4 regions of the Streptomyces sp. NPDC093252 genome follow, and region 3 is predicted to be linked to each of the others. Evidence: riboswitches for the same ligand, from Rfam matches in the RefSeq annotation. Region 3 holds a riboswitch; each other region holds the start of a gene.
What was found. A riboswitch is a leader RNA that binds a small molecule or an ion and turns the genes downstream of it on or off. The one in region 3 is predicted to bind cobalamin.

Region 1 (7,504 bases), on a different contig from region 3:
CAGGCCCTGCACTTCCGTGCCGGGCGGGGTGAGCAGGAACACATTGCGGTCCACCCGGTGCATCCCGCTGTTCAGGCCGAAGACCACGCCGGTACTGAAGTCCAGGACGCGTTTGGCGACATCGGGTTCGGCGCCGGTGAGGTCGAGCAGGACCGGGATGCCGGACATCAGGGTCTCGGCGACCTCGCGGGCGTCGGCGAAGATATTGACCCGCAGCACCACGAAGCGGCGGCGGGCCTCGGTCTCCGCGTCCGGCAGCGCCCGGTGCCCGACGGCCGACGGCCAGGCGTCCCGGCCGCGCAGCGGAACGACCTGGGCGAGCCCCTCCCACTGTTCATCGGTGACATCGCGTCGGTTCACCGGCTCCCCCGATCCGTCTCGTCGTGTCGTGCCATGCGCCGTGTCGTGCCTCGGCACGGCCTGCACCAGCCATTCTTACGCCAAGTCACCCGTTCGGCCCACCAACGACACGGTGTGCGACCGACTCGTACAAAGGTGTGACGTACTGCATAGGGTCCGGCCGGGAAATCCGCGGGTGCGGTGACGATTTTCGGGCACGCGTCCGTATCTCCTGTCGTACCGCGTCGTACGCCGTCGTACGAGTCCGTTCGTGTCAGGAGGCCGCATGCCCTTCTCCCGCACCAAGGTGGGAAGCATCTTCGTCTTCGGTGCCATGGGTCTGACCCTCACCGCGCTCGCCTACCCGGCCATGCTGGGGGTGGAGACCACCACCGAGGACCAGAACCGGATCATCGCCAACACCCCGTGGGGGCCGCTCACCGAGGCGGACCGGGACTTCGTGGTGAAGGTCCGGGCGGCGGGGCTGTGGGAGTACCCGCTGGGCGAACTGGCCATGGAGCGGGGGACGACGGCGGAGATGAAGGAGGCGGGCAAGCATCTGATCGTGGGGCACGCGGGGCTGGACGAGCTGTGCCGCAGGATCGCCCCCGATCTGAACATCACCCTGCCCAACCAGGCGAGCCCGCAGCAGCAGCAGTTCGTGGCGACGGTCGCCGCCGAGCAGGGGAAGTCCTTCGACTCCACGGCCGTGCAGATCATGCGGGTCACCCACGGCCAGATCTTCCCGGTGGTCGCCAAGACCCGGGCCAACACCCGCAACACCCTGGTCCGCCAGCTCGCCGACCTCGCCAACGACACCGTCCTGGACCACATCACCGTCCTGGAGAAGACCGGGCTGGTCAACCACGACCAGGTCAACTTCCAGCAGACGACCTCGCCCAAGCTGCCCAAGGACCAGCTCACCCCGCCGCCCCCGCAGCCCGGGGTGCCCGTGGTGGTGCTCACCCCGCGCCCCGATCTGGGGATCAACACCGCGAATCCGGCGCCGAGTCCGTCGGCGGCGACGGGGGCGGAGGCAGGGGCGGCGGCGGGGCAGACCGGCTGACCCCGCGGTCCGGGCCCGCTTGTCACCGTCCGGTCCGCGCACTACTGTCACCTCGCCTTGGTGAACGGGAAATCCGGTGCGGAACCGGTGCGGCCCTCGCCACTGTGATCGGGAAGTCCTGCTCCGGCCCTCACGGGCAGCCACTGGGTCCCTCGGGACCCGGGAAGGCGGAGCACGGGCGGTGGTACCCGTCAGCCAGGAGACCGGCCAAGGCGCGTCGTCCATCCACGAGGTGCTGGAGAGGGTCTGCTGAGCCATGCACATAGCCGAGGGTTTTCTGCCCCCGGCGCACGCGATCGCCTGGAGTGTCGCGTCGGCGCCGTTCGTCGTCCACGGAGTGAGAACACTCACCCGTGAGGTCAAGGAGCATCCCGAGAGCACCCTGCTGCTCGGGGCGTCCGGGGCCTTCACCTTCGTCCTGTCCGCGCTGAAACTGCCGTCGGTCACCGGGAGTTGCTCCCATCCGACCGGCACCGGTCTCGGCGCCATCCTGTTCCGGCCGCCGATCATGGCGGTGCTGGGCACCATCACCCTGCTGTTCCAGGCGCTGCTGCTGGCCCATGGCGGGCTCACCACGCTGGGCGCCAATGTCTTCTCCATGGCGATCGTCGGGCCCTGGGCCGGGTATGCCGTCTACCGGCTGCTGCGGCGGTCCGGCGCGCCGCTGATGGCGGCGGTGTTCTGCGGCGCGTTCGCCGCCGATCTGTCCACCTACTGCGTGACCAGCGTGCAGCTCGCGCTGGCCTTCCCCGACCCGGGCAGCGGATTCCTGGGCGCGCTCGCCACGTTCGGGTCCATCTTCGCCGTCACCCAGCTTCCGCTCGCGGTGAGCGAGGGGCTGCTGACGGTGCTGGTGATGCGGCTGCTGGTGCAGTCCAGCAAGGGCGAGCTGACCCGGCTGGGCGTGCTGGTCACCGGTACCGGCAAGCGGCAGGCAGAGGGACCGGAACAGGCGGTGGCGCGGTGAAGCGGAACACGAGGATCAAGCGGATCAAGCGGATCAAGAAGAGTACGAGGATCAATCTGCTGTTGCTGCTCGCGGTGGCCGCGCTCGCCGTGCTGCCGCTGGCGCTCGGGCTCGGGGACCACAAGGAGGAGCCGTTCGCCGGGGCGGACGCCGAGGCCGAGACGGCGATCACCGAGATCGAGCCGGACTACGAGCCCTGGTTCTCGCCGCTGTACGAACCGCCGTCCGGGGAGATCGAGTCGGCGCTGTTCGCGGTGCAGGCCGCGATCGGCGCGGGGGTGCTCGCGTACTACTTCGGGCTGCGGCGCGGGCGGCGGCAGGGCGAGGAGCGGGCGGTGGCACCGCCGGTGGAGTCCTCGGGTGACCCCGCCGCGCGGGGCTGAGGCCGGGTGCTGCCGATCGACGCGGCGGCGCACGGCAGCCGCTGGCGCCGCCGTCATCCCGTCGACAAGGCCGTGCTCGGTTTCGGGCTGACCGCGCTGGCGATCTCGCTGCCGCCCTGGCCCGGTGCCGTGCTGGTGCTGCTCACCGCGCTGGTGCTGCTGCTGGGCCCGGCCGGGGTGCCGGGGCGGCGGCTGTGGCGGGCCTACCGGGTGCCGCTGGGGTTCTGCGTCACGGGCGCGCTGCCGCTGCTGGTGCGGGTGGGCGGAACCGGCGGAACCGGCGGCTTCGTGGGGCTCGCCGAGGGCGGGCCGGTGCGCGCCGCCGAACTGCTGCTGCGGACCTCGGCGGCCTCGCTGGGGGTGCTGCTGTTCGCGTTCACCACACCGATGTCGGATCTGCTGCCCCGGCTGGTGCGGGCCGGGGTGCCGGCGCCGGTGGTGGATGTGGCGCTGGTGACGTACCGGATGAGTTTTCTGCTGCTGGACTCGGTGCGGCGGATCCGGGACGCGCAGGGCGCGCGGCTCGGGCACACCACCCGGGCGGCGCGGTGGCGGTCGCTGGCCGGGCTGGGGGCGACCGCGTTCGTCCGGGCCTTCGACCGGGCGGCCCGGCTCCAGTCCGGGCTGGCCGGGCGCGGCTACGACGGCACGCTCAGGGTCCTGGTCCCCGAGACCCGGGTGTCCGTCCGTTTCACCGCGGTGAGCGCGGCGCTGCTGCTGGCGCTGGCCGCGCTGACCCTCGTCCTGGAAAGGCCCCTGAGATGAACGCCCCCGCCGCCCCCTCCCTCCCCCTCGTCGCCCTGCGCGGTGCCGGTTTCGCCTACGAGGAGGGGCCCCCGGTGTTCGGCGGGCTGGACTTCGCCGTCGCCGAGGGGCGGGCGCTGGCGTTGCTCGGGCGCAACGGCAGCGGCAAGACCACGCTGATGCGGATGCTCAGCGGCGGACTGCGCCCGGCGTCCGGGGAGCTGAGGGTGGAGGGGCGGGTGGTCTCGTACGACCGGGCGGGGCTGACCCGGCTGCGGACCACCGTGCAGTTGGTGGTGCAGGATCCGGACGATCAGCTCTTCGCGGCGTCGGTCGGACAGGATGTGTCGTTCGGGCCGCTGAACCTGGGGCTGCCGGACGCGGAGGTGCGGGCCCGGGTCGCCGAGGCGCTGGCGGCGCTGGACATCGCCGCGCTGGCCGACCGGCCGACCCATCTGCTCTCCTACGGCCAGCGCAAACGGACCGCCATCGCGGGCGCGGTCGCGATGCGGCCCCGGGTGCTGATCCTGGACGAGCCGACCGCCGGACTCGATCCGGACGGACAGGAACGCCTGCTGGAGACCCTGGCCGGGCTGCGGGCCGGGGGCACGACGGTGGTCATGGCGACCCATGACGTCGATCTCGCCCTGCGCTGGGCGGACGACGCGGCCCTCCTCACCCCGGCCGGGGTCCACAGCGGCCCGGCGGCGACCGCCCTCGCCCGGACGGACCTGCTGGCGGCGGCCGGGCTGCGGCTGCCGTGGGGCGTGGCGGCGGCACGGCTGCTGCGGGCACGGGGGCTGCTGGGCGCGGACGAACGGGGCCCGCTGACGGCGGAGGAACTGGCGGCGGTGGGGGGCGGGGCGGGAGTGGGGTCGGGGGGGAACCCGGGGTAGGCCCGGGGTGGGGCCGGGGGTGGAACCCGGGGTGGGGCCGGGCGGCGGCCGGAAGGGCGGGGACACCCCCTGGAGTGCCCGGTCGCGCCCTCTAGAACACCTGGTCGTACCCCCTAGAACGCCTGGTCACACCCCCTAGAACACCTCGTCGCACCCCCTAGAGTGCCTCGTCACACCCCCTAGGAGAAGAAGGTCACAGCCGCGTCCACTGCTGCTCGTTCGGCGTTCTGGCCTAGCATCCGAGCCATGACGGTCCTGCCTGACGACGGGCTCTCCCTGGCCGCCGAGTTCCCCGAAGCGACGCATGAGCAGTGGCAGCGCCTGGTGGCGGGTGTCCTGCGCAAGTCGGGCAAGGAAGTCTCGGGAGCCGCGGCGGAGGACGCCCTGTCCACGCTGCTGGAGGACGGGCTCAGCACTCGTCCCCTCTACACCGCGCGCGACGGCGCGCCCGACCCCGGGCTGCCCGGCTTCGCCCCGTTCGTGCGGGGCGGCACGGCCGCCGGCGGCACCTCCGGCGGCTGGGACGTACGGCAGCGGCACGCGACGGCGGACAACGCGGCCGTGCTCGCCGATCTGGAGAACGGGGTCACCTCGCTGTGGCTGGTGGTCGGGGCGGAGTCCGGGATCCCGGTCTCCGGGCTGGCCGGTGTGCTGGAGGGCGTGTATCTGGATCTGGCGCCGGTCGCCCTCGATGCCGGGCCCGAAGTGGCCGCCGCCGCGCGGGAGTTGCTGCGAATCTCGGCCGAGGGGCGGGTCCTCCCGGCGGCGCTGCGCGGCACCCTCGGCGCCGACCCGCTCGGGCGGGAGGCACGGACCGGTGAGCCGGGTGACCTCACGGAGATCGCCGGTCTGCTGCGGCTGACGGAGGGCAGCGGGCTGCGCCCGGTGACCGTCGACGCCCTGCCGTACCACGAGGCCGGGGGGTCGGCGGCGCAGGAGCTGGGCGCCTCGCTGGCGACCGGGGTGGCGTATCTGCGCGAGCTGACCGGGGCCGGGCTGGGCGCGGCGGAGGCAGCGGCCCGGCTGGACTTCCGGTACGCGGCGACCGCCGACCAGTTCCTGACCATCGCCAAGCTGCGCGCCGCGCGGCGGCTGTGGGCGCGGGTCACCGAGGTGTGCGGGGCACCGAGCCCGCAGCGGCAGCACGTGGTGACGTCCTCGGTGATGAGCACGTCCCGCGACCCCTGGGTGAACATGCTGCGCGCGACGGTCGCCACGCTGGCGGCCGGAGTGGGTGGCGCGGACGCGGTGAGTGTCCTGCCGTTCGACCACGCGCTGGGCCGCCCCGACGCGTTCGCGCGGCGGATCGCCCGCAACACCTCCACCATCCTCATCGAGGAGTCCCATCTCGCCCGGGTGATCGACCCGGCGGGCGGCTCCTGGTACGTGGAGCGGCTGACGGACGAACTCGCCCGTGCGGGCTGGGAGTTCTTCCAGGAGATCGAGCGGGCGGGCGGTCAGGCCACGGCCCTGCGGTCGGGGCTGGTACGGGACCGGCTGGCGGCGACCTGGTCGGCGCGCAAGGCGAAGCTGGCGAAGCGGCGGGAGCCGATCACCGGGGTGAGCGAGTTCCCGTTCCTGGCGGAGAAGCCGGTGGTGCGCGAACCGGCGTCCGAGCCGGCGTCCGACGGGACGGCGTCCGCCGAGTCGACATCCGGCGGGCCGTCGTCCGGGGGACCGTCGTCCGGGGGACTGTCGTCCGGAGGGCCGTCGTCCGGGGGGCTGCCTCGGGTGCGGCGTGACGAGGACTACGAGGCGCTGCGCGCCCGCTCCGACGCCCATCTCGCCGCGACCGGGGCCCGCCCCCGGGTGTTCCTGGCCGCGCTGGGCCCGGCCGCCGCGCACACGGCGCGGCTCACCTTCGCCGCCAACCTCTTCCAGGCCGGGGGCATTGAGCCGGTCACCGAGGGCACCTTCGCGCGGAGCGGGGCGCGCGAGGCGTGCCTGTGCTCCAGCGACGCGCTGTACGAGGAGCGGGCCGGGGCGGAGGCCGCCGAGATGCGGGCGGCGGGCGCCACGCACATCTTCCTCGCCGGTCGCCCGGGGCAGTACCCGGAGGTGGACTCGTACGTCTTCGCCGGCTGCGACGCCGTAGCCGTTCTCACCGCCACCCTCGACCGCATGGGAGTGTCCTGATGCCGTCCCCGTCGCCGGGTTCGTCCGTACCTGACTTCACCGGGATCGAGCTGGGCACGCCCACCGTGGCGGGCGGCCCCGACGAGTGGCGGGCGGCGGTGAAGAAGGCCGGTGACGGCGACGATCTGCTCTGGGAGACCCCGGAGGGCATCACCGTCGCGCCGCTGTACACCGGGCAGGACCTGGAGGGCCTGGACTTCCTGGGCACCTATCCGGGCGTCGCCCCCTACCTGCGCGGCCCGTACCCCACGATGTACGTCAACCAGCCCTGGACGATCCGCCAGTACGCGGGCTTCTCCACGGCGGAGGAGTCGAACGCCTTCTACCGGCGCAACCTCGCGGCCGGTCAGAAGGGCCTGTCCGTCGCCTTCGACCTGCCGACGCACCGGGGCTACGACAGCGACCATCCGCGGGTGACCGGCGATGTCGGCATGGCGGGCGTGGCGATCGACTCGATCTACGACATGCGCCAGCTCTTCGACGGCATCCCGCTGGACCGGATGACCGTCTCGATGACGATGAACGGGGCGGTGCTGCCGGTCCTGGCCCTCTACATCGTGGCGGCGGAGGAGCAGGGGGTACCGGCGGAGAAGCTGGCCGGGACCATCCAGAACGACATCCTCAAGGAGTTCATGGTCCGGAACACCTACATCTACCCTCCCAAGCCCTCGATGCGGATCATCTCCGACATCTTCGCGTTCACCTCGCAGCGGATGCCCCGCTACAACTCCATCTCCATCTCCGGCTACCACATCCAGGAGGCCGGGGCGACGGCAGATCTGGAGCTGGCGTACACCCTCGCGGACGGGGTCGAGTACATCCGGGCGGGGCGGGAGGCGGGGCTGGACGTGGACGCCTTCGCGCCCCGGCTCTCCTTCTTCTGGGCCATCGGCATGAACTTCTTCATGGAGGTCGCCAAGCTGCGGGCGGCGCGGCTGCTGTGGGCGAAGCTGGTGAAGCAGTTCGACCCGCA
Region 2 (7,504 bases), on a different contig from region 3:
AGCCGGACGCTCCGCCTCCGTTCCCTTTCACCGTGCACCGACGCGCTTCCCGTTCGTCCGCCCGCTCCCCCACCGGGCGCGAATACCGCGGCGCCGGGGCGGCGTCGAGCGGTATCGGACGGCCGTTTCCGTTCTGCCTCTTCGGGCGATTCCCATGGCCGCTCCGACGGTTTGAAGGGCGGGGTGCCCGAACTTCCCGGCTGGCTTGATTCGCGCTCTTGATCCCGGGGTGCCGACCCCCTTCCGGGGTCCGTCCTCCCCGGTCATACTCCCGGAACGCGGCAACCGGACCATCTGGTCCGGCGTGAATCGATCGCAGCACCGGCCCTCTTCCGGGCCGGGAGAGGTGGCTTCGGTGACCCTTGCGCAATTCCTCGACCAAGCGCCCGCCCCGGCGCTTTTCCACGCCTCAGAAAAAACGTTCACTCAGTTTCTCGCGGAGAAATGGGAAACCATCTTCCGCGCACTGGAACCGGCGGACGGAGAAGACGGGGAAGGCGAGCGAAAAGGGCTCCCGCCCGCCGGTGAGGACCGGGAGCGGGACATCCGGAACGCCGTCCGGACCACCCTGGGCGACCTCGCGGAGCTGCTGCGGCCGTGGGGGGACCGGCCGATCGGCCCGCGCTGCGTACCGCCGTCCTTCGTCTCGGCCGACGGCTTCCCCGCCGAACTCTCCGTGAGCTGGCGCGGCGCCCGCCCCGAGATCCGGGTGCTGTGCGAGTCACTGGGCCCGGACCCGACCCCGTACGGCTGCCAGGAGGCCGGGCGGCGGCTCACCCGGCGGCTGGCCCGGCGGCCCGGCACGGACATCGCCCGCTGTCTGAGCGTCGAGGAGCTGTTCCTCTCCCCCGCCCCCGAGCCCGGCCGCCCCACCGTCTGGCACTCGCTGGCCCGGCGCCCCGGTGAACGGCCCCGGTACAAGGTGTACTTCAACCCGCAGGTCCAGGGCCGCGACCGCGCCCCGGAAGTGGTGGCCGAGGCCATGCGGCGGCTCGGACTGGCCGCCGCCTGGGCGCCGGTCGGCCGCCGGGCCGGTGAACTGGCCCGGCGCGGGCACGAGCTGGAGTTCTTCGCCCTGGACCTGACCGGCCCGGACACGGCCCGGGTGAAGGTCTACTTCCGCCATCACACCCAGTCGATGGACGAGTTGGACACCGTGGCGGCCCTGGCCCGGCACCACGACCCGCGGCGGGCCGCCCGCGCACGGGCGGTGATCTACGGGCGGGACAGCGGGACCGTGCACAACGAGCCGATGACCTGCCTGGCCTTCCGGACACCCGCCCCCGGCCCCGCCACCGACCCCGCCACCTCCCCCGGCCCCGGTCCCGGCCCCGACCCCGGCCCCGGCCCCGACGAGGCCAATCTCTATCTGCGGCTGCCGGGCAACACCCTCACCGACACCGAGGCCACCGCCCGTATCTCCCGGCTGATGCGACTGGAGGGCGTCGACCCGGGCCCGTACGCCCGGATGGCGCGGCGACTGACGGCGGGGCTGCCGCCCGGTGCGGGTGGCCTCCAGGAACTGTGCAGTTTCCGGACCACCGGGGCGGGAGCACCCGCCGACCTCGGCGTCTATCTCCGGTTCGGCGTCTATGACACCCCGGGGGCCTGACATGCCGCCCGCACCGGACCCCGCGCGGACCCCGGCGCACGGCTCCGCCTCCTACGTGCACGGCTACACCCCCGGGGAGCAGCGACGGCTCATCGAACAGGGCGAGTTCTGGAAGCACCGGCTCATCCTGGACGGTACGGATCTGCCGCCCGGCACCCGGCTGCTCGACGTCGGCTGCGGCGCGGGCGCGGTCCTGGGCGTGCTGGGCGACGCCTTCCCCGGCGTCCAACTGCACGGGGTGGACATCGCCCCGGCGCAGATCGCCTTCGCCCGCTCCTATCTGGGCGCCCGGGGCACACCCGCCGCGCTCTGTGCGGCCGACGCGCGCCGGCTGCCGTTCCCGGACGCCTCCTTCGACCAGGTCTGGATGATGTGGACCCTGGAGCACCTGTCCGAGGACGGGGCGCTGCGGGCGCTCCGGGAGGCCCGGCGGGTCCTGGTGCCGGGCGGCGGGATCACCGTCGTCGAACTGGATTACGGCACCATCCGGGTGGCCCCGGCGACCCCCGCCGTCCGGGCCGCGCTCACCGCGATGGTGGCGGCCATGGGCGCCCACGGGCGGAGCGACGCGGGCACCCAGCTCTGGGGCTGGCTGGAGGAGACCGGCTTCTCGGGGATCCGTCCCGGCGAGCGGCTGTGCGCCTTCCGGGGTGCCGAGGCCCCACCGGTCGCCCACTACTTCGCCGACGCCCTGGAGGCCACCCTGCGCGAGGGGCCCGAAGACCTGGCCCTGCGCCGGGCCCTGACGGAGCTTCGGTCCCCGGGACCCGGCACCTGGCTGCGCTCGGTGATCCACAAGGCCGCCGCGACGGCGTGACCTCCCGGATCCCACCAGAACGCGCCCGGCCCGGTGGGCCCCCGGTTCACCCAGGTGCGGGTGGCGTGCCCCGGCGCGCACCCCGGCCCGGGGCCGGGCGCGTACGCCCTGCCCGGCCGCCTGTACACCCATCTCACGCTATCGGATGCGTTTAGTGTGCTTGTCGCATGTTCCAGGGATATGCCGGGCAAGGACCGGTCTGCCGAGACGGATCTCTGACGCGGTTCATCTCTGAAGGGGGAAACCATGCCTGTCCTGTGCCGCCCCGCGGTAGCCGTGCCCGAATACACGATCACCCATGAACAGACCCTGGGCCTGGCCCGCTCGCTGTACGCGGGGCATGAGCAACTGCCGCTCGCGCTGCGGCTGATCGGGAACACGGGGGTGCGCAAACGCCATATCGTCCAGCCGCTGGACCGCACCCTCAGGCATCCGGGGCTGGAGGCGCGCAACGACACCTACGAGGCGGAGGCCAAGGCACGGGTGCCCGATGTGGTGGAGCGGGCGCTCAAGCACGCCGGGCTGGGGCCCCGGGACATCGATGTGATCATCTATGTGTCCTGCACGGGCTTCATGATGCCCTCGCTGACCGCCTGGATGATCAACGCGCTGGGCTTTCGCAACGACTGCCGGCAGATCCCCATCGCCCAGCTCGGCTGCGCTGCGGGGGGCGCCGCCATCAACCGGGCGCACGACTTCTGCATGGCCCACCCGGGCTCCAACGCCCTCATCGTGGCCTGCGAGTTCTGCTCGCTGTGCTACCAGCCGACCGATCTGACGGTCGGCAACATGCTCTCCAACGGGCTGTTCGGGGACGCGGTGGCGGCGGCCGTGGTGCGCGGGATGGGGGGCACCGGTATCGAACTGGAGGCGAACGGCTCCTATCTGGTGCCGGACAGCGAGGACTGGATCGCCTACCGGGTGCGGCCCACGGGCTTCCACTTCATGCTCGACCGGCGGGTGCCCCGCACCATGGAGCAGCTCGCCCCGGCGCTGACCTCGCTGGCCGCCCAGTACCGGCGGGACGCCAGTGCGCAGAACTTCTATCTGATCCACGCGGGCGGGCCGCGCATCCTGGACGATCTGAGCCACTATCTCGCCGTGCCGCCGGAGATGTTCCGCTTCAGCCGGGCCACGCTCGCCGAGTACGGGAACATCGCGAGCGCGGTGGTGCTGGACGCGCTGCGCCGGCTGTTCGAGGAGGGCGGCTGCGCGCCGGGGGAGCTGGGGATGATCGCCGGGTTCGGGCCCGGTATCACCGCCGAGATCACCCTCGGCCGCTGGACCACCGACAGCCCCGAACCGGCTGCCGAGCAGGGCGCCGGTGCGGGGGTGCGCGCCGATCCGGCCACCGAGACCCCGCGCCCGGCGGGTGACGACGGCACCGGCCCGGTCCGGGTGCCCGCGCAGACCCCGGCACCCACGCCCGGCCCGGCGGCGGTGTCCACGGAGGGTCCGGTATGAGGACAGCCGTGGCCGTCCGGCCCGGGGCCGCGGCTGGGACAGGGATCGGGACCGGGATCGGGACCGGGACCGGGATCGGGACCGGAGCTGGGACCGGGTCCGGGTCCGGGCCAAGGTCAAGGCGGCCCAAGTCCAGGTTCGGGTTCGGGTTCGGGTTCGGCGCGCGGTGACGGGTGGTGGCGGGTCCGCCGGGCCGCTGATCCTGCCGCCCGGCCGGGGGCGGACCGTGGCGGTCGCCGCCCAGCGGGTCACCTTCAAGGTGACCGGCGAGCACTCCCGGGCCGCCTCCACCTTCGAGGTCGTCGTCCCGCCCGGCTTCGACGTGGGCGCCCACACCCACACCCACAGCGAGGAGTTGTTCTACGTCATCGAGGGCGAGCTGGAGGTGCTCGCCTTCGAGCCGCTGGTCCGGACCCCGGACCACTGGCGGGAGTGGGAGTCCGCCGCCGGGGAGCGGGCCGTGCGGGCGGGCCCCGGCACCCTGCTGTTCGTCCCGCCCGGCTGCCCGCACGCCTTCGCCAACTCCGGCCCCGAACCGGCCCGGGTGCTGTTCCAGGCCGCCCCGCCCCCGGCGCACGAGCGGTACTTCGAGGAACTCCTCGACATCCTCGCCGCCGGAGGAGAGATCGATCACTCCGCCATCGCCGCCCTGCGGCTGCGCTACGACGTCCAGCAACTCACCCCGCTGCGCTACGACCCGCCCGCCGCCCCGGTGGACACGGTCTAGGCGCGGCGTTCCCGCTCCCGTGCCGTGCCCGCTCCCCCGGGCACGGCACGGGTGGGACGTCATGTACGGGCGGGGCGCGAGCGGCTAAGGTGACCGGCGTTGCTGGTTCGCCCCGTCCGCCAGGCGGGAGCGTCGCAAGAGGGAACCCGGTGGGAATCCGGGACTGCCCCGCAGCGGTGAGTGGGAACGACCGCCGTCATACGCACTGGGTCCGGGAGAACGGGCCTGGGAAGCGACGGCCAGTAGGGGTCCTGACCTCGTCAGGACGCGCCCGCGAGTCCGAAGACCTGCCAGCGGCCCGTGCGCGAACCACTCGTGCGCGGATATCCCGGTGACCCTCGCGGGCGGGTCGGCGAACAGAGTCAGGCGGACCACCGCGCACCGCAGTCGCGCGGGCCGGGCCGCCCGGTTCCGTCTCCCTTCGCGCCCTCGTCCCGTCGCCGGGATCTCAGGGATTCATCTCGCGAAGGAGATCTCCGTGACAGCCAAGTCCGCAGCCGCGGCAGCACGGGCCACCGTGTACGGCTACCCCCGCCAGGGCCCCCACCGGGAACTGAAGAACGCCGTCGAAGGCTACTGGAAGGGCCGCGTCACCGCCGACGCCCTCCGGGACACCGCCGCCGGACTCCGCCGCAGCAACTGGCGGCAACTCGCCGACGCCGGGATCGACGAGGTCCCCACCGGCGACTTCTCCTACTACGACCACGTCCTCGACACCACCGTCCTGCTCGGCGCGATCCCCGCCCGCCACCGGACCGCCGTCGCGGCCGACCCCCTGGACGGCTACTTCGCCATGGCCCGCGGCACCCAGGATGTCGCGCCGCTGGAGATGACCAAGTGGTTCGACACCAACTACCACTACCTCGTCCCCGAACTGGGCCCGGACACCGCCTTCACCGCCGACCCCGCCAAGCAGGTCACCGAGCTGACGGAAGCCCTCGCCCTGGGCCTCACCCCCCGCCCGGTACTGGTCGGCCCGGTCACCTACCTCCTCCTCGCCAAGCCCGCGCCCGGCGTACCCGCCGACTTCGACCCCCTGACCCTCCTGGACCGGCTCCTGCCCGTGTACGCCGAGATCCTCGCCGACCTCCGCGCGGCCGGCGCCGACTGGGTCCAGCTCGACGAACCCGCCCTCGCCGCGGACCGCACCCCGGCCGAACTCAACGCCGCCGAACGCGCCTACCGGGACCTCGGCACCCGCACCGACCGCCCGAAGCTGCTGGTCGCCTCCTACTTCGACCGCCTCGGCGACGCCCTGCCCGTCCTGGCGAAGGCCCCCGTCGACGGACTGGCCCTGGACTTCACCGACGCCGCCGCGGCCAACCTCGACGCGCTCGCCGCCGCCGGCGGACTGCCCGGCAAGCGCCTGGTCGCCGGAGTCGTCAACGGCCGCAACATCTGGATCAACGACCTCCAGAAGTCACTGTCCACCCTGGGCACCCTCCTCGGCCTCGCCGACCGGGTCGACATCGCCGCCTCCTGCTCCCTCCTGCACGTCCCCCTCGACGCCTCGGCCGAACGGGACATCGCACCCCAGATCAGGCGCTGGCTGGCCTTCGCACAGCAGAAGACCGCCGAGATCGTCACCCTCGCCAAGGGCCTCACCCAGGGCACGGACGCCATCACGGCGGAACTCGCCGCCAACCGCGCCGACCTCGCCTCACGCGCGACCTCGCCGATCACCCACGACCCGGCCGTACGCGACCGGGCCGCCGCCGTCACCGACGCCGACACCCACCGCTCCCTCCCCTACGCCGACCGGACCACCGCCCAGCGCACCCGCCTCGGGCTGCCCCTCCTGCCGACCACCACCATCGGCTCCTTCCCCCAGACCACCGCCCTGCGCACCGCCCGCGCCGACCTGCGCACCGGCCGCATCGACACCGCCGGGTACGAGGAGCGCATCAGGACCGAGATCCGGGACGTCATCTCCTTCCAGGAGAAGGCGGGCCTGGACGTCCTGGTGCACGGCGAGCCCGAACGCAACGACATGGTCCAGTACTTCGCCGAACAGCTCACCGGCTACCTCGCCACCCGCCACGGCTGGGTCCAGTCCTACGGCACCCGGTACGTCCGCCCGCCGGTCCTCGCCGGGGACATCTCCCGCCCCGCACCCATGACCGTCCGCTGGACGACCTACGCCCAGTCACTCACCGACCGCCCCGTCAAGGGCATGCTCACCGGCCCGGTCACCATGCTCGCCTGGTCCTTCGTCCGCGACGACCAGCCCCTCGGCGACACCGCCCGCCAGGTCGCCCTCGCCCTGCGCGACGAGGTGAGCGATCTGGAGGCGGCGGGCACGGCGGTCATCCAGGTCGACGAGCCCGCCCTGCGCGAGACCCTGCCCCTGCGCGCCGCCGACCACCCCGCCTACCTCGCCTGGGCGACGGAGGCGTTCCGCCTGACTACGGCCGTGGTCCGCCCGGACACCCAGATCCACACCCACATGTGCTACGCCGAGTTCGGCGACATCGTCCAGGCCATCGACGACCTCGACGCCGACGTCATCTCCCTCGAAGCGGCCCGCTCCCACATGCAGGTGGCCCGCGAACTCGCCGCCCACGGCTACCCCCGCGAGGCGGGCCCCGGCGTCTACGACATCCACTCCCCCCGCGTCCCCGGCCCCGAAGAGGCGGCGGCCCTCCTGCGCACCGGGCTCAAGGCCATCCCGGCCACCCGCCTCTGGGTCAACCCCGACTGCGGCCTGAAAACCCGAGGCTGGCCGGAAACCCAGGCGGCCCTGGAGAACCTGGTAACAGCAGCCCGCACCCTCCGCGAGGAACTCGCCTGACCGGCGCGCAGCAAGAGAGCGCGGGTCGGAGGGAAACAGCCAACAACTGATCCATCCCCCAGGGGGCGCGGGGAACTGCGTCCCCAGCCCCCA
Region 3 (7,504 bases):
GGCGGCGCGGTAGGCCGCGTCGAACTCCTCCCCCCACAGATCGACCAGCTCCGGTACATCGGCCGGGGAGAACAGCGACCAGATCCCATCGTCCCCGACCCGCCGCATGAACTCGTCCGGCACCCAGTGGGCGAGGTTGAGATTGTGCGTCCGGCGGGCGTCCTCACCGGTGTTGTCGCGCAGCTCCAGGAACTCCTCGATGTCGGAGTGCCAGGTCTCCAGATACACCGCCGCCGCGCCCTTGCGCCGCCCGCCCTGGTTCACGGCGGCCACGGACGCGTCGAGGGTCTTCAGGAACGGCACGATCCCGTTGGAGTGCCCGTTCGTCCCCCGGATCAGCGAACCGCGCGACCGGATCCGGGAGTACGACAGCCCGATGCCACCGGCGTGCTTGGAGAGCCGGGCGACCTGGTGGTAGCGGTCGTAGATGGAGTCCAGCTCGTCCTTGGGAGAGTCGAGCAGATAGCAGGACGACATCTGCGGGTGGCGCGTGCCGGAGTTGAAGAGGGTGGGGGAGGAGGGGAGGTAGTCCAGCCGGCTCATCAGCCCGTACAGCGCCGTCACCTCGTCCAGCGCGCGGGCACTCCCGTCCTCCGCGAGCCCGGCGGCGACCCGCAGCAGGAAGTGCTGGGGGGTCTCGATCACCTTGCGGGTGATGGGGTGGCGGAGGAGATAACGGCTGTGGAGGGTACGGAGGCCGAAGTAGCCGAAGCGGTCGTCGGCGGTGGGGTCGATGAGCGCGTCGAGGTGGGTGGCGTGCGCCTGTACGAAGGCGTGGGTGCGGTCGGCGATGAGTCTCTCGCGGTGGCCGGTGGCCACGGAGCCGGTGAAGGAGGTCACGCCCTGGGAGGCGGCCTCGGCGGCGATGGAGAGGGTCAGCAGCCGGGCGGCGAGGCGGGAGTAGGCGGGGTCCTCGGAGATCAGCCCGGCGGCGGCCTCGGTCGCCAGCTCCCGCAGCTCCGTCTCGTCCGCACGGGCGGAACGGCCCCGCAGCGCGGCGGCGGCGACCCGGCCGGGGTCGGCGTCGGGGAGGTCGGCGGTGAGGCCGGTGAGGGTGCGGAGGAGGGTGGTGCCGGGGGTGTCGGGGTCCGGGGTGGGAGTGGCTCCGGGGACGGTTGCGGGAGTGACTCCGGGGACGGCTGCGGGGGTGGCTGCTGAAGCCGGGTCTGCTGGCGCGATCGTCACGTGGGGCTCTCCCTCGCTCGGCACGGGGCCTCGGGGAGGGCAGGGGGCGGTGACTCACGAGCGCGGGTGTGTGCCGCGCGCCGCGTCCACCGGCCCATTCCACGAGGCCCGGACGTCATGGCACCCGGGCCGGGTGGCCGGGCGCGCTGTCGGCAGGTCCTCGGACTGACCATGGCGGGACACGGGGCTGAATGGCTCCGCGAATACGCACAAGTACACCGTTGCGGGACAGTTCCGGATTCGCACCGGATTCCCCTGCGGCGACAGCGAGCATGAGCATACATGTAGTGCCCGGCTGTCGTGTCACCCCCAGATGTTGTGTCGCGGTGGTTTCAGAGTGTCAACTCATAGGTGAGGAGAGTGAGGTCGTCCAGGTGCGGGACGGGACTCCAGTCCCGGTGCGGGGTGCGGACGAAACCGAGCCGTTCGTAGAGGCGGTGGGCGGCGTGCATCTCGCTCTGCGTGGACAGCACGATGCGGTGGGCGCCGGCGGCGCGGGTGACGCAGGCGCGGACGAGGGCTTCGCCGATGCCGTGTCCGCGCGCCTTGGGGGCGACGGCGAGCATCCGGATCTCCGCCTCGTCGCCGGTCGCGATGTCGGCCATGGGGGTCGCTCCGCGTGGGACGAAGGTCACGGTGCCGGCGATGCCGTCGGGGAGGTCGGTGAGCCCGTCGGGGGCCTCGGCGACGAGGATCTCGGCGTGGGCGGCTCGGGCGGCGACGTCCTTGAGGACGGGGAGGTAGGGGTCGTCGGGGCCGAAGTCGAGGTAGCCCTCGGTGAGGTAGGTGTCGGCTACGAGGGTGCCCAGGTGGGGGTATTCGGTGGGGGTGGCGGGTCTGATGCGGGTGGTCATGGGGTGAGTTTGGGGGGTGGGGGCGCGGGGTTCTGGGGTGGGGGTGGGGGTGTCGGGTGCGGGTGGTGGTGGGCTGGTCGCGCAGTTCCTCCCCCAGAGGGGGTACCCCCAGCGCCCCTGAGGGGGATGAGGGTGGCGGCGTTTAGAGGGTGGCTGGACGTGCCCGTGACCACAGTTCCTCTGCGTGCTCCCGGAACCGGTCGGCCATGCCTCCGTCGCCGTGCGGGCGCAGATGCAGGAGGGGTGAGTCGTGGCCGACGAGGCGGGCGAGGTGGGGCGTGACGAGGAGGTCGTCGTCGAAGCGGAAGACGCTGAGGCTGACATGGTTCACGGCGTCCTCGGCCGCCGAGTGGCGCAACTCCAGCCCTTCCGAGGTGCCGAGCCGCTGGAGGTGCTCCAGGGTGATGCGGATGCGGGTGGAGACGCTCAGGGCGGTGTCCTCGACGGCCTCGCGCTGCCGGGTGACCTCCCCCTCGGGATCACCGACCAGGAACCGGACCCGGACCCCGGAGGCGACCTTGCGGCGCAGGGTTTCCGGGAACGCCGGGACGGAGGTGAAGAAGAAGTAGTTGGTGTAGCCCGCGAGGAAGATGTCCCGGGTGGCTCTGTCAGCCAGCTCACCCCAGAGCGAGGAAGGTGCGGCGGACCGGTAGGGGTAGGTCTGGAGGATCTCCCGGTCGGCGCCGGTCTTGATGCGGTCCCTGGCCACCCTGGGCAGGCTCCGTGCCCTCCTCATGGCCGGTCGACCCCGAACTCGTACGCGACTTCCCAGCGCACATCCGGCACGACGATGTCCGCCGTCTCGACGGGGCGTCCGTCCGTGTCGTAGTAGGTGCGCTCGATCGTGAGCAGCAGGTCACCGAGGCTGATGCCGAGCAGGTTGGCCTGTTCCTGGGTGGCCCGGCCGGGGCGTGGGATCTCGACGGCGGTGTCGATGACGACGCCGATGGACCTCATGCGCTCGACCACGCCCATGCCCGCGAGCGGACCCATCTCGGGGAGCACGACAGGAGTGCCGTCCGTGATCGCCATGGGCTCCCACGACTCGGAGAGCTGGACCGGCTGACCGTCGCCGAGGAACTCGTACCGCGTGACGACGCAGAGGTCTCCGGGCTCGATGGCCAGGCGCTCCGCGATGCGCTCCGGGGCGGGGGTGCGGGCGGCGCTGTGCGCCTCCCAAGTTCCGTTCTTTCCCTGCTCCTTCATGTCGGCGCGGAACGGTGATCCGCCCCGCTGTTCCCGATGCCGGGAGCGGACCATACGGAGTCGTGGGCGGGGCTTGCGGACGTACGTCCCTGATCCGGCGCGGCCTTCCAGGAGTCCCTCGATGATCAGGCGGTCGACGGCACGCTGGGTGACGTTCCTGCCGACGCCGTATTCGTCGGCGAGCTGCGCGCGCGACGGCAGGCGCTCACCGGCGGCCCATTCTCCCGCGAGGATGCGGGCGCGCAGCACGTTGGCTACCTCAAGGTAGGGCGCCTCTCGGGGCATGGGTGGCTCTCTGATTTCCCTTGGCGGTCGGGCAGTTCACCCTCGTCGACATTGACAAGCTACTGCATCAGGTGAAAGCTACTTAAGCAGAAACACCGTACGTGATGATGCGCTCACGGGGGAGCCCTGTGTCCACTTCCAGCTCACGAGCCGCGATGCTCGCCATCCGGTTCCAAGTGCTCGCGGGACGCTCGCCTCAAGTGGAAGGAATCCAAGGGCGTATTCGCATTGCGGTAGAGCTTCCCGCCCGCCTCCCGGCCGCTCAGCAGGAGTCACTGCTCATTGCCCTGGCGGACGCTGACCGCTACGGCCACGAAGTAACCGCCGAAGGGGCCTGCGTATGGGCGGAGATCGACCGCGACCCGTCCGAAACAGAACCCCGGCAAGGTGGCTAGACCTGCCGGGGCGTCGCCAACCTGAGAGAGCAGGTCGACATGACCAACCTTATCCACACGGTCCTGCGCTGGACGCTGACCCTGTTACTGCCCGGCTCGGGCAAACGGCGGGCCGGTGCCTGTCCTGTCTGCCGGAACCCCGCGTCGCGCGGGCGCGTCCCCACCACTCCACCGTCACCCAGGCCCCGCATCCCCGCCCAACGGACCGCCCGATGAACGCCGGAACCCCGCCCCCGCCCGGACAGTCCCGGATGACCGTCGAGACGTACCGCGTCCGCCCCGACGGCGAGCCCACCGGCCACACCCCCCAGCGGACCTACCGCCCAGGCCCCGGCCCACTCCTCCTCCTCGCCCCCCTCCGCTGGCCGCCCTGCCGCTGCCCCCACTGCCTTACCGGGGCCCAGTAGCCCCCTGGCCGGGGCAGGACCTCCTCACCCCGGCCAGGGCACCCCACCCAGGGGCGCGGGGAACTGCGCGACAAGCGACCACGCACCCGCACCCGACCACTCACCACCACCCCACCTCAACAACACCGAAACCCCTCCCGAGGATCCCCCTCCGCCCGCTCCCCCCGCATCCGCTCGAACTCCCTCCGCGACGGCACCTCCGCCCCCGCGTCCCCCTTCCTCAGGTGCGCGCAATACCGGTCGTACGCCGACTCATCCGTCAGCTCCCTCAAATACCACCGCACCCCCGCCCCGATCCGCCCCAGCACCGACCCCCGCACCCCCGCCCTCATCCGCCGCACCACCGACCCCCGCACCCCCTCACTGATCCGCCGCAGCACCGACAGCCCCACGCTCCGCCTCCCCCTGTTCCCTCATCTCCGCCCGCTCCGCCTTCGTAGCGAACAACCCATCCGGCGCCACGATCCTCGACTCGACATACGGCGCCTCACTCAACGTCGACAGCGCCGGACGGCGAACGTGCCGCACACACACCCTCCCCGCATCGACCAGCACCACGACGACCAGCAGCGCCAGCACCGCCGTCAGCACCCCGTCCACCGTCGAGTTCATGACCACCGTCCGCATGTCGTCCATGCTCTTGGCCGGTGCCAGCACCTCCCCCCGGTCGATCGCGTCCTGGAACACCTGGCGCTGCTTGAAGAAGCCCACCTTCGGGTCGGACGAGAACACCTTCTGGTAGCTCGCCGTCAGCGTCACCGTCACGTCCCACACCAGCGGGATTCCCGTGATCCACGCCCACTTCAGCCGCCCCGACTTCACCAGCAGCGTCGTGCAGACGGCCAAAGCGACCGCCGCCAGCAACTGGTTGGAGATGCCGAAGACCGGGAAGAGCTGGTTGATCCCGCCCAGCGGCTCATGCACCCCCACCCACAGGAAGTAACCCCACAGGGCGCACACGATCGCGCTCGTGAGGATCAGCCCCGGCTTCCAACTGATGTTCCTGAAGGGCCTGTACACATTGCCCAGCATGTCCTGGAGCATGAACCGCCCCACCCGCGTGCCCGCGTCCAGCGCGGTCAGGATGAACAGCGCCTCGAACATGATGGCGAAGTGATACCAGAAGGCCCGCAGCCCACCCCCCGTGACCTGGGAGAAGATCTCCGATACGCCGACCGCCAAGGTCGGCGCCCCACCGGTCCGGGACAGCAGAGAAGACTCCTCGACGTTCTTCGCCGCCTGCGCCAGGTCCTCCGGCGAGATGGAGTAACCCCAGCCCGCCACCGCCTGCGACGCGCTCTCGACCGTCGTGCCGATGACCCCGGCGGGCGCGTTCATCGCGAAGTACAGGCCCGGGTCGATGATGCTGGCCGCGATCAGGGCCATCACCGCCACCGACGACTCCATCAGCATGGAGCCGTAGCCGATCATCCGGACCTGCGTCTCCTTCTGGATCATCTTCGGCGTCGTACCGCTGGAGATCAGGGCATGGAAGCCGGACAGGGCGCCGCAGGCGATGGTGATGAAGACGAACGGGAACAAAGAACCCGCGAAGACGGGCCCCTCCCCACTCGACGCGAATGGCGTCACCGCGTCCATCCTCAGCGTCGGCGTCGCGATGATCACGCCGAGCGCCAGCAGCACGATCGTGCCGATCTTCATGAACGTCGACAGATAGTCCCGCGGCGCGAGCAGCATCCACACCGGCAGGATCGACGCGATGAAGCCGTACGCCACCAGCCAGATCACCAGGGTGGAGGGGGCGAGGGTGAAGGTGTCGGCCCAGGAGGACTCGGCGACCCAGCGGCCCGCGATCAGGGCGAAGAGGAGGAGGGCCACGCCGAGCAGGGACACCTCCACCACCCGGCCGGGGCGCAGGACCCGTAGGTAGAAGCCCATCAGCAGCGCGATGGGGATGGTCATGCCGATGGAGAACGTGCCCCACGGGGACTCGGCCAGCGCGTTGACGATGACCAGGGCCAGTACCCCGAGCAGGATGATCATGATGGCGAACGCGGCGAGCAGCGCCGCCGCCCCGCCGAACGGGCCGATCTCCTCGCGGGCCATCTGCCCCAGTGAGCGGCCGTCGCGGCGGGTGGAGAAGAAGAGCACCACCATGTCCTGGACCGCGCCCGCGAAGATCACGCCGACGACGATCCAGATCGTGCCCGGCAGATACCCCATCTGCGCGGCGAGTACGGGGCCGACCAGCGGTCCGGCGCCCGCGATGGCCGCGAAGTGGTGGCCGAGCAGGACACGGCGGTCGGTGGGGTGGTAGTCGATGCCGTTGTCGAGGCGTTCTGCGGGGGTGGCCCGGGTGCGGTCGGTCCGCAGGACCTTGTACGCGATGAACTTCGAGTAGAAGCGGTAGGCGATGGCGTAGGAGCCCAGGGCCGCCGCGACCATCCAGGCCGCGGAGACCTCCTCGTCGCGGGAGAGCGCGAGCACGGTCCAGCCGGCGGCTCCGACCAGTGCGACCAGGGTCCAGATGACGATGGAGCGGGCATTCGCTGTGCGCACGGGTCGTCCTCCCGTCGTGTGCGATGACGGGAGGACGCTACGACAGCCGTGTGAGGCGCGCTACGGCGTGAACAGCCATGTCGCGTAAGGGGATTGTGTAAAGCGGATGTACGGCCCTACGCTGCGGGACGCTCGTGGAGTCGCCGCCGGTCGGGCCGGACCTACGCCTCCGGTCGCTTCAGGCGGGCGACGAACTTGTACCGGTCACCCCGGTACACCGACCGCACCCACTCCACCGGCTTGCCGTCGCGGTCGACGGAGTGGCGGGACAGCATCAGCATCGGCAGACCCACGTCGGTGCCCAGCAGTCCGGCCTCGCGCGGTGTGGCCAGCGAGGTCTCGATGGTCTCCTCGGCCTCGGCGAGATGGACGTCGTACACCTCGGCGAGGGCGGTGTAGAGGGACGTGTACTTGACGAGGCTGCGGCGCAGGGCGGGGAAGCGCTTGGCGGAGAGGTGGGTGGTCTCGATGGCCATCGGTTCGCCATTGGCCATGCGCAGCCGCTCGATGCGCAGCACCCGGCCGCCGGGGGTGATGTCCAGCAGTCCGGCGAGGCGGTCGTCGGCGGTGATGTAGCCGATGTCCAGGAGTTGAGAGGTGGGTTCCAGCCCTTGGGCGCGCATGTCCTCGGTGTAGGAGGTGAGCTGGAGTG
Region 4 (7,504 bases), on a different contig from region 3:
GGGGCTCCGGGTGGGTGGGTAGGTGCGGGTTGTGGGGGTTTTGCGCAGTTCCCCGCGCCCCTGGGTGGGGGGTGGCTGGGTGGAGTGGGTGGGTGCGGGTTGGGGTCGCTCTTCGCGCAGTTCCCCGCGCCCCTCAGGTGCGCAGGTTGCCGGGCCCTCTCAGGTGTGCAGGTTGCCGGGCCCATGGTTGGGGGGTGGGTTCATGTTGTCGGTAGGAAGGTCACCTGGGGGGAATTGGTTCGGGGGTGGATGGTTACCTCGGTTTGTACGCCGTACACCTTGGCCAGGAGGTGGGGGGTGAGGACCTCGGTGGGTGGGCCGGAGGCCGTGACGCGGCCCTCGTGGAGGACGTAGAGGCGGTCGCAGTAGTACGCGGCCAGGTTGAGGTCGTGCAGGGCGACCAGGACCGTGGCGGGCAGGTCCCGCAGCGCGGCGAGGACGGCGAGCTGGTGGCGGATGTCGAGATGGTTGGTCGGCTCGTCCAGCACCAGCAGCGCCGGCTGCTGGGCGAGCGCGCGGGCGATCAGCACCCGCTGCCGCTCACCGCCGGAGAGCTGGTCGAAGGGCCGGTCGGCGAGCGCGGCGGCGTCCACGGTGTCGAGCGCGTCGGCGATCAGGCGCAGATCGTCCCCGGTGTCGCCGTCCAGGAGGCGTTTGTGCGGGGTGCGGCCCATCGCGACCACCTCACGCACCGTCAGATCGAAGTCGGCGCCCGCCTCCTGCACCACCGCCGCCACCGTCCGGGCCAGCCGCCGCACCGGCAGCGTCCAGGCGTCCGCCCCGTCCACCCGGACCGTGCCCGAGGCCGGGCGCAGCACCCGGTACACGGCCCGCAGCAGACTGGACTTGCCGCTGCCGTTCGGGCCGACCAGGCCGATCACCTCGCCCTGCCCGGCGCGCAGCGACACCTCCTCCACCAGCCGCCGGGCGCCCGCGCTGAGCGTGACCGTGTCCACGACGAGTTCGGCCGGGCTCATGCCCCTCCTCGATCCGTACCGCGCCGGGCGTCCCGGCGCATCAGCCACAGGAAGAACGGTCCGCCGCACAGCGCCGTGAGTACCCCGACCGGGATCTCCAGCGGCGCGGCCACCGTCCGGGCCGCCACATCGGCCCAGACCAGGAACACCGCCCCGCCCAGCGCGGCCGTGGGCAGCACCCGGCGGTGGTCGCCGCCCACCAGCAGCCGCACCGCGTGCGGCAGCATCAGGCCGACGAAGCCGATCGGCCCGGCCGCTGCCACCAGCACCCCGGTGACCAGCGACAGCAGCACGAACATCCGGGCCCGGAACCGGGCCACGTCCAGCCCCATCGTGGTCGCCGCCTCCTCACCCGCCAGCAGCAGATTCAGATTCCTGGCCTGCGCCAGCAGCACCGCGATCCCCAGGCCCAGCGCGGCGGACGGCAGCCACAGCGTGTTCCAGTTGACCCCGCCGAGCCCGCCCAGCGTCCAGGCCAGCACCTCGCGCGCCTGGTTGCCCCGGTCGGCGGTGAGCAGCAGCAGATTCATCGCCGCGGTGAGCACCGCCGCGATGGCCACCCCGGCCAGCACCAGCCGTACGGAGGTGATCCGGCCGCCGGTGCGGGCGGTGGCGTACACCAGCAGCAGTGACCCCAGGGCGCCCGCGAAGGCCGCCCCCGACAGCGACACCGGCCCCAGCACGGTCAGTCCGAACACGATCACCATGACCGCCCCCAGCGACGCCCCCGAGGACACCCCGAGGAGATAGGGCTCGGCCAGCGGATTGCGCAGCAGGGCCTGCATCGCCGTTCCCACCACCGCGAGCCCCGCGCCGACCACCGCGCCCAGCAGCACCCGCGGCGCCCGCACGTCCAGCACGATGGTCTCCCGGGCCCCGGACCAGTCCGGCTCGACCCAGCCCGCGCCCAGCGCGTGGGTGACGATCCCCCACACCTGCCCCGGCGGGACCCGCACCGAGCCGATCGCCAGCCCCGCCGTCAGGGAGACCAGCAGGAGCAGGGTGAGGGCGAGCAGCGTCCCGGCGAGGGTCAGCCGCCGCCCCGTCGCCCCGGCCCGGTCGGCGACGGGCACCGTCACTCGAAGCGCTCCGGGTGCAGCGCGGGCGCCAGGTCCTCGACCGCGTACGCCGACCGGATGCCGACCAGGGCGGCGGTCAGCGGCAGCACCGTGAAGCGCCGGTTCTTGATGGCCGGTACGTCCGCGAGGGCGGGCTGCGCCAGCAGGAACTCCTTCTTCCGCTCGACGCTCCCGGCCCCGGCGTAGTCGTAGATCGCGATGACCTCGGGCCTGCGCTCGACGACCTGCTCCCAGGAGACGTCCCCGAAGACCTCGTCCAGGTCGGCGAAGACGTTCTCGCCGCCCGCCAGCCGGATCAGCTCGCTGCCCAGCCCCTTGCCGCCCGCCGTGAACGCCGACTTGTCGCCGCTGTCGTACACGAACACCGGCACCGGATCCGCGCCCCGCACGGCCGCGGTCGCCTTCGCCACCCGGCCCTCCAGCTCGGCTATCAGGTCGTCCGCCCGCTCCGGCACCCCGAAGATGTCGCCGACGGTGCGGATCTCGTCGTAGGTGTCCTTCATGGTCACCGACTGGTTCTCGGCGCAGTACTCGCGGTTGAGGTAGGTGTCGATGCCCGCGTCGGTGAACGCCTTCCGGGAGCGGCCCTCGTTGTCGGCGAAGGCGCTGCCGTAGCCGCCGTAGACCAGGTCGGGTTCGGCCTCCAGGACCGTCTCGAACGACGGTTCCTTCTCGGCCAGTTCCGGGATCGCCTCGAAGTCGGCCCGCAGTTCGGGCAGCACCGCCGAGTCGGGGAACGCGGTGCCGGCCATCCGGTCCTTCAGGCCCAGCGCGAGCAGCAGTTCCGCCGGGTGCTGGTGGATGGTGACGACCCGCTCGGGCGGCGCGTCGTAGGTCGTCGTCACCCCGCAGTTCTCGACGGTGAGGGGGAAACCGGCGGCCGAAGCGGCCGAGGTGCCGGACGGTTTCGGATCGGTGGCCTGCTCGCCGGAGGCGCCGCAGCCGGTGGCGAGCAGCACCGCCGACAGGGCGAGCGCCGCGACCCGGGCGGGCATACGGGCAGGCATACGGGCAGGGGTGGACAGCGGGGGACGGAACGGGCCGTCGTACACGGTGAAGCCTCCTGGGGAGTCCGCGCTCCTCGGAACGGGCCCGCGACAGGCCAGTGTCCTGACTCCCGGATCGACGTTCTCCCCCCGCCTTCCCGCGCCGCGCGCAGTGGCATGCCGAAGGGTGCACTCCCCGGTCACAGTGGCGGGACCGTGCCGGACTCGCACCGGCTTCCTGATTCCCGTCGCGGTGTTGACCTCGTGATCCTACGTTCCGTCCGGCCCTGGTCAAAGGTCGGGCATGTCACACCCCGCGCCCCACCGGACCCCTTACGCCTCGCGGACCGCCCGCAGCACCAGCCGCTCCGCCTCCTCGTCGTAAGGGCGGCCGTCGAAGCCGCCGAAGATCTCCACCCGGCCGAACCCGGCCTCCTCGGCCAGCCGCCGCAGCTCCACCGCGCTGTACACGAACCACACCAGGGTCGCCCGCGTCACCCGCTCGCCCCGCACCAGCACCCAGTCGCTGCGCAGCCGCGCCCAGTCGTCCAGCACGGTGTCCGTCTGCACCATCAGATCCTCCCCGCGCCGCACCACCTTCGGCGGCGTCACCCGGCGGGCCAGCAGTTCCTTGCCCGCGAGGTCCAGCACCAGCGTGCCGCCCGGCACCAGGCAGTCGTACAGGGTGCGCAGCACCCGCGCGTTGTCCGCCGGGTCCTCGAAGTAGCCGAACGAGGTGAACAGATTGAGGACGACGTCGAAGGCGCCGGGCGCGGAGTACGCGCGGGCGTCGGCACGGACATGGGTGACCTCGGCGCCCGCCTCCGCCGCCCGCGCGCGGGCCCGGTCCAGCAGGGGCGCGCTGCGGTCCACCCCGGTCACGGCGTGACCGGCCAGGGCCAGCGGCACGGTGAACACCCCGGCACCGCAGCACAGGTCCAGGACGCGCGAGCCGGGCGGGAAGGCCAGCAGCGGGGAGTCCGCGACGAGTTCGGCGGCCTGGGTGCGGCGCTGTTCGGAGAAGAGGAAGTCATGGAACTCCGACCAGAAGTCGTCGTCCTGGAAGCCGCCGGTCCGGGTCATGAGGGTTCGGTCTCCTTGGTGGGGGTGGGGGACTCGGTCCCCTGGGCCCGGGTCTCCTGGGCCTGGATCTCCTGGGTCCGGGTCTCCTGGGTCCGGGTCCCCTTGGTGGGGGAGGGGGTCTGGGCCTCCTGGGCCGTGGCGGGGGCCCGGGTCCCCTTGGTGGGGGTGGGGATCGCCCCGGTGGGCCGGGGGCGGCGGCGCAGGGTCAGCAGGAGCGGGGGCAGCAGCAGGCACTGGGCGGCGGCCAGCAGCCAGAACGCGCCAGGGTTCCCGGCCTGTTCGCCGAGTCCGTAGAGCTGGCCGCCGACCACCCCGCTCGCGCCCGCGCCGAGCCCGGCCGCCAGCCGCTGCTGGCCGAAGACCACCGCGTCGGAGCGTGGGCTGCGGGCCAGCGCCTCCAGGTCGTTCTTGAGGAACAGCACGATGTCGCCCAGCGTGATCAGTGCCCCGCCCGCCAGCAGCGCCGGACGGCTGCCGACCGCCAGCACCGCGAGCCCGCCCGCCAGCCCGGCGAACCCGACCGCGAGGGCGAGCGCGTACGGCATCCGGCGGATCAGGTCCGACGCGAGCGGCTGGACGACGATCACCAGGGCGAAGCACAGCAGCAGCACCAGGCTGTAGAACTCGGTCGACGCCCGCTCGACCGCGTACACCGCCAGGAAGTGCTGGAAGTGGAAGTAGAGGTAGAAGGCGAGGACGTTGGCGGCGAAGGGGAGGGCCGCGATCCCGGTCAGGAGCCCGCCCGGCACCCCGCCCGGCCGCCCCTCGCCGACCGCGGGGAGCCGCGTGTGCCCGAGGGTGACCAGCGCGAACAGCGCGGTCACCGCGACGAACAGCCCGCCCGGCGCCGACAGCACGAACGGCCCGGCGACCAGCGGACCGACCGCCATCCCGGCGTTGAGTGCCGCGTTGCCCGCCGACAGGAACGCCGGTCGGCGCTCCTCGGCCACCCCGTGCACCAGATACGCCTTGTTGGCGGGCAGATACAGCGCCGCCCCGCAGCAGGTCAGGATGAGCGCCGGGACCGCCAGCGGCGGCCAGCGCAGCGCCGCCAGCATGCCGAGGAACCCGGCCGTGCGGATCACCAGCGCCCACAGCATCGTGCGGCGCAGCCCGATCCGGTCGGCCAGCGCCCCGCCCGCGATCCCGCCGGAGAACTGCACCAGCGCCGCCGCCGCGAGCACCACCCCGACCGTGCCGAGCCCCATCCCCAGCCGCTCGTGCAGGAACACCGACATGAACGGCAGCACCATGAAACTGCCGAGCGGGATCAGGAACGAGCTGAGCAGGAGGAAACGCAGGGGCCCGGAGAGGGCGGCGAGCCACCGCCCACCCGGAACCACCGCACTCATCCGCCGGCCACCCGGGAACCGGGCCCGGAACTGGGCCCGGAACTGGGAGCGGTGCCTGGACCGGGACTTGGACCCGGACCTTGACCGGAACCGGGACCTTGACCGGGACCCGGACCGGAACCGGGACGGGAACCCGGACCTGGACCTTGACCCGGACCGGAGCCGGGGCCGGGGCCCTGACCCGAACCGGGGCCGGAACCCGGACCGGAGCCGGGGCCGGAACCCAGACCCGGACCCGCACCTGGACCTGGACCTTGACCCGGACCGGAACCGGGGCCTTGACCCGAACCGGGGCCGGAACCCAGACCGGAGCCGGGGCCGGAACCCGGACCTGGACCGGAACCCAGACCCGGACCCGCACCCGCACCCGCACCCGGACCTTGACCTTGACCCGGACCGGATCCGGAACCCGGACCCGGGAACGCCTCCGTCAGCACCCGTACCCCGTTCGCGGCGGCCACCGCCCGGTGGGTGGCCAGTTCCGCCGTCTCCGCCTCCGCGTACACGATCCCGGCGTAGCCCCGGCTGTCCGCGAGGTGCTCGACCGGGTCGCCGACCGCCTTCACCGGGTACCAGGCGGGAGCCCCCGGCAGCGCCGCCAGCCGCTCCAGCCCCGCGACCCCCGTGAACACCCCGGGCGCCGCCGGATAGCCCAGCACGAACGCGACCGCGGGACCGCCGGGCGGGTCGGCGTCCATCAGCCCGGGGCGCCGGCCGAGCGCGGCCTCGACCATCGCCTCGTACACATTGACCCCCAGCGCCCGGCACAGCCCCTCGCCGACCAGGGCGCCGCCGATGCGGGGGTTGATCTCCACCAGCTCCGGCCCGTCGTCGGTCAGCACGAACTCCACATGCGCGAACCGGTCGGTGTAGCCGACGGCGGCCAGCAGCGCGTCGAGCCACCCCTCCAGCGCCGTCCGCCGTGCCTCGGGGAACGCCACCGGGAACGCCGTGATCTCCTCCCGGAAGTACGGCTCCGGCGACATCAGCCGGCTGGACACCCCGAGCAGCCGGGTCCGGCCCGCCCAGGTGAGGGTCTCGGCGCTGTAGACCGGCCCGCCGACGTACGGCTCCGCGAAGATCCGCCCCTTCAGCGCCCGCCGCTCCGCCGCCCCGGCCGACGCGGCGAGCGCGGTGTCCAGTTCGGCCTCGTCCCGCACCAGCCACACGTTCTGGCTGCCGGTGCCCGCCGAGTCCTTGAGCACGGCGGGCAGCCCGATCTCCTTGAGAACCGCTTCCCGCAGGTCCCCCGCGTCCGCCGTGACCGCCCGGCCCCGGGACAGCCCGGCCGTGTGCAGCAGCGTGCGGACGGCCGCCTTGTCGCGGGTCAGCCGCAGGACGTCCGGGTCGAGGCCGGGGAGGGCGAAACGGGCGGCGAGTTCGGCACCGACCAGCATCCAGGTGTCGGTGGAGCTGATCAGCCCGCGCAGCTCCGGCACCGCGCGCAGCCGCCCGGCCACGCCCTCCACATCGAAGGTGTCGGTCTCCACCACGTCCAGCGCGCCGGGCGGCAGTTGCTCCAGCTCCCAGGCGTAGTAGGCGGGGTCCCGGGTGAGCAGGACCAGCCGCTCGCCGAGCGCGTCGGCGGCGCGGACCAGATGACCGAGTCCGAAGGTGAGGGACTCCAGCAGGACGACGCTCATGCCGCCCGCTCCTTCCACGCGGCGGGGCAGGGGGTGCGCTGCCAGGCCATGGTGGACCACGGCATGGCCAGCTCCTCGGGGTGCGTGATCTCGACGGGTTTCAGCGCGGCCGGGGCCAGCGCCTCCCGGTGCCGCGCGAAGACCCGCTCCACATAGCGGTGCCCGGTGTCGGCGCCGATCACCAGATGCAGCCGGTCGGGGTGGCGGCGCGCCTCGTGCCCGGCGGCCAGATACCCGGCGCCGGTGGACAGGCCCGCGAACACGGCGTGGTCGCGCAGCAGGGCGACCGCCCCGGCCATGGCGTGGGTGAAGTCCAGCCAGTGCAGGGCGTCGTAGAGATGGTGGCGGACATTGTCGAAGACGATGGACGAGCCGATCCCGGCG

Region 1: another riboswitch for cobalamin. It lies ahead of AB0O01_RS16085 (energy-coupling factor ABC transporter permease); the one in region 3 lies ahead of AB0O01_RS22895 (ribonucleoside-diphosphate reductase subunit alpha).
Region 2: another riboswitch for cobalamin. It lies ahead of metE (5-methyltetrahydropteroyltriglutamate--homocysteine S-methyltransferase); the one in region 3 lies ahead of AB0O01_RS22895 (ribonucleoside-diphosphate reductase subunit alpha).
Region 4: another riboswitch for cobalamin. It lies ahead of AB0O01_RS02680 (ABC transporter substrate-binding protein); the one in region 3 lies ahead of AB0O01_RS22895 (ribonucleoside-diphosphate reductase subunit alpha).

Annotation. Positions count from the first base shown of each region.
Region 1 covers NZ_JBFBEM010000007.1:14,982-22,485, reverse strand. The annotation lists gene AB0O01_RS16095 (cell division protein SepF) at 1-360, opposite strand, end outside; gene AB0O01_RS16090 (DUF4142 domain-containing protein) at 626-1,405, shown strand; cobalamin riboswitch at 1,447-1,632, shown strand; gene AB0O01_RS16085 (energy-coupling factor ABC transporter permease) at 1,662-2,372, shown strand; gene AB0O01_RS16080 (energy-coupling factor ABC transporter substrate-binding protein) at 2,405-2,755, shown strand; gene cbiQ (cobalt ECF transporter T component CbiQ) at 2,762-3,520, shown strand; gene AB0O01_RS16070 (ATP-binding cassette domain-containing protein) at 3,517-4,395, shown strand; gene AB0O01_RS16065 (methylmalonyl-CoA mutase subunit beta) at 4,642-6,531, shown strand; gene scpA (methylmalonyl-CoA mutase) at 6,531-7,504, shown strand, end outside.
Region 2 covers NZ_JBFBEM010000007.1:326,297-333,800, reverse strand. The annotation lists gene AB0O01_RS17245 (tryptophan dimethylallyltransferase family protein) at 356-1,612, shown strand; gene AB0O01_RS17240 (methyltransferase domain-containing protein) at 1,614-2,429, shown strand; gene AB0O01_RS17235 (type III polyketide synthase) at 2,676-3,893, shown strand; gene AB0O01_RS17230 (cupin domain-containing protein) at 4,060-4,620, shown strand; cobalamin riboswitch at 4,707-4,930, shown strand; gene metE (5-methyltetrahydropteroyltriglutamate--homocysteine S-methyltransferase) at 5,099-7,411, shown strand.
Region 3 covers NZ_JBFBEM010000010.1:334,184-341,687, forward strand. The annotation lists gene AB0O01_RS22895 (ribonucleoside-diphosphate reductase subunit alpha) at 1-1,209, opposite strand, end outside; cobalamin riboswitch at 1,319-1,472, opposite strand; gene AB0O01_RS22900 (GNAT family N-acetyltransferase) at 1,518-2,039, opposite strand; gene AB0O01_RS22905 (XRE family transcriptional regulator) at 2,182-2,775, opposite strand; gene AB0O01_RS22910 (GntR family transcriptional regulator) at 2,772-3,530, opposite strand; gene AB0O01_RS22915 (hypothetical protein) at 4,138-4,332, shown strand; gene AB0O01_RS22920 (YbdD/YjiX family protein) at 4,449-4,664, opposite strand; gene AB0O01_RS22925 (carbon starvation CstA family protein) at 4,693-6,852, opposite strand; gene AB0O01_RS22930 (GntR family transcriptional regulator) at 7,014-7,504, opposite strand, start outside.
Region 4 covers NZ_JBFBEM010000001.1:652,830-660,333, reverse strand. The annotation lists gene AB0O01_RS02690 (ABC transporter ATP-binding protein) at 201-977, opposite strand; gene AB0O01_RS02685 (iron ABC transporter permease) at 974-2,050, opposite strand; gene AB0O01_RS02680 (ABC transporter substrate-binding protein) at 2,053-3,063, opposite strand; cobalamin riboswitch at 3,160-3,286, opposite strand; gene AB0O01_RS02675 (class I SAM-dependent methyltransferase) at 3,376-4,125, opposite strand; gene AB0O01_RS02670 (MFS transporter) at 4,122-5,477, opposite strand; partial or broken gene AB0O01_RS02665 (ATP-grasp domain-containing protein) at 5,903-7,120, opposite strand; gene AB0O01_RS02660 (cysteine synthase family protein) at 7,117-7,504, opposite strand, start outside.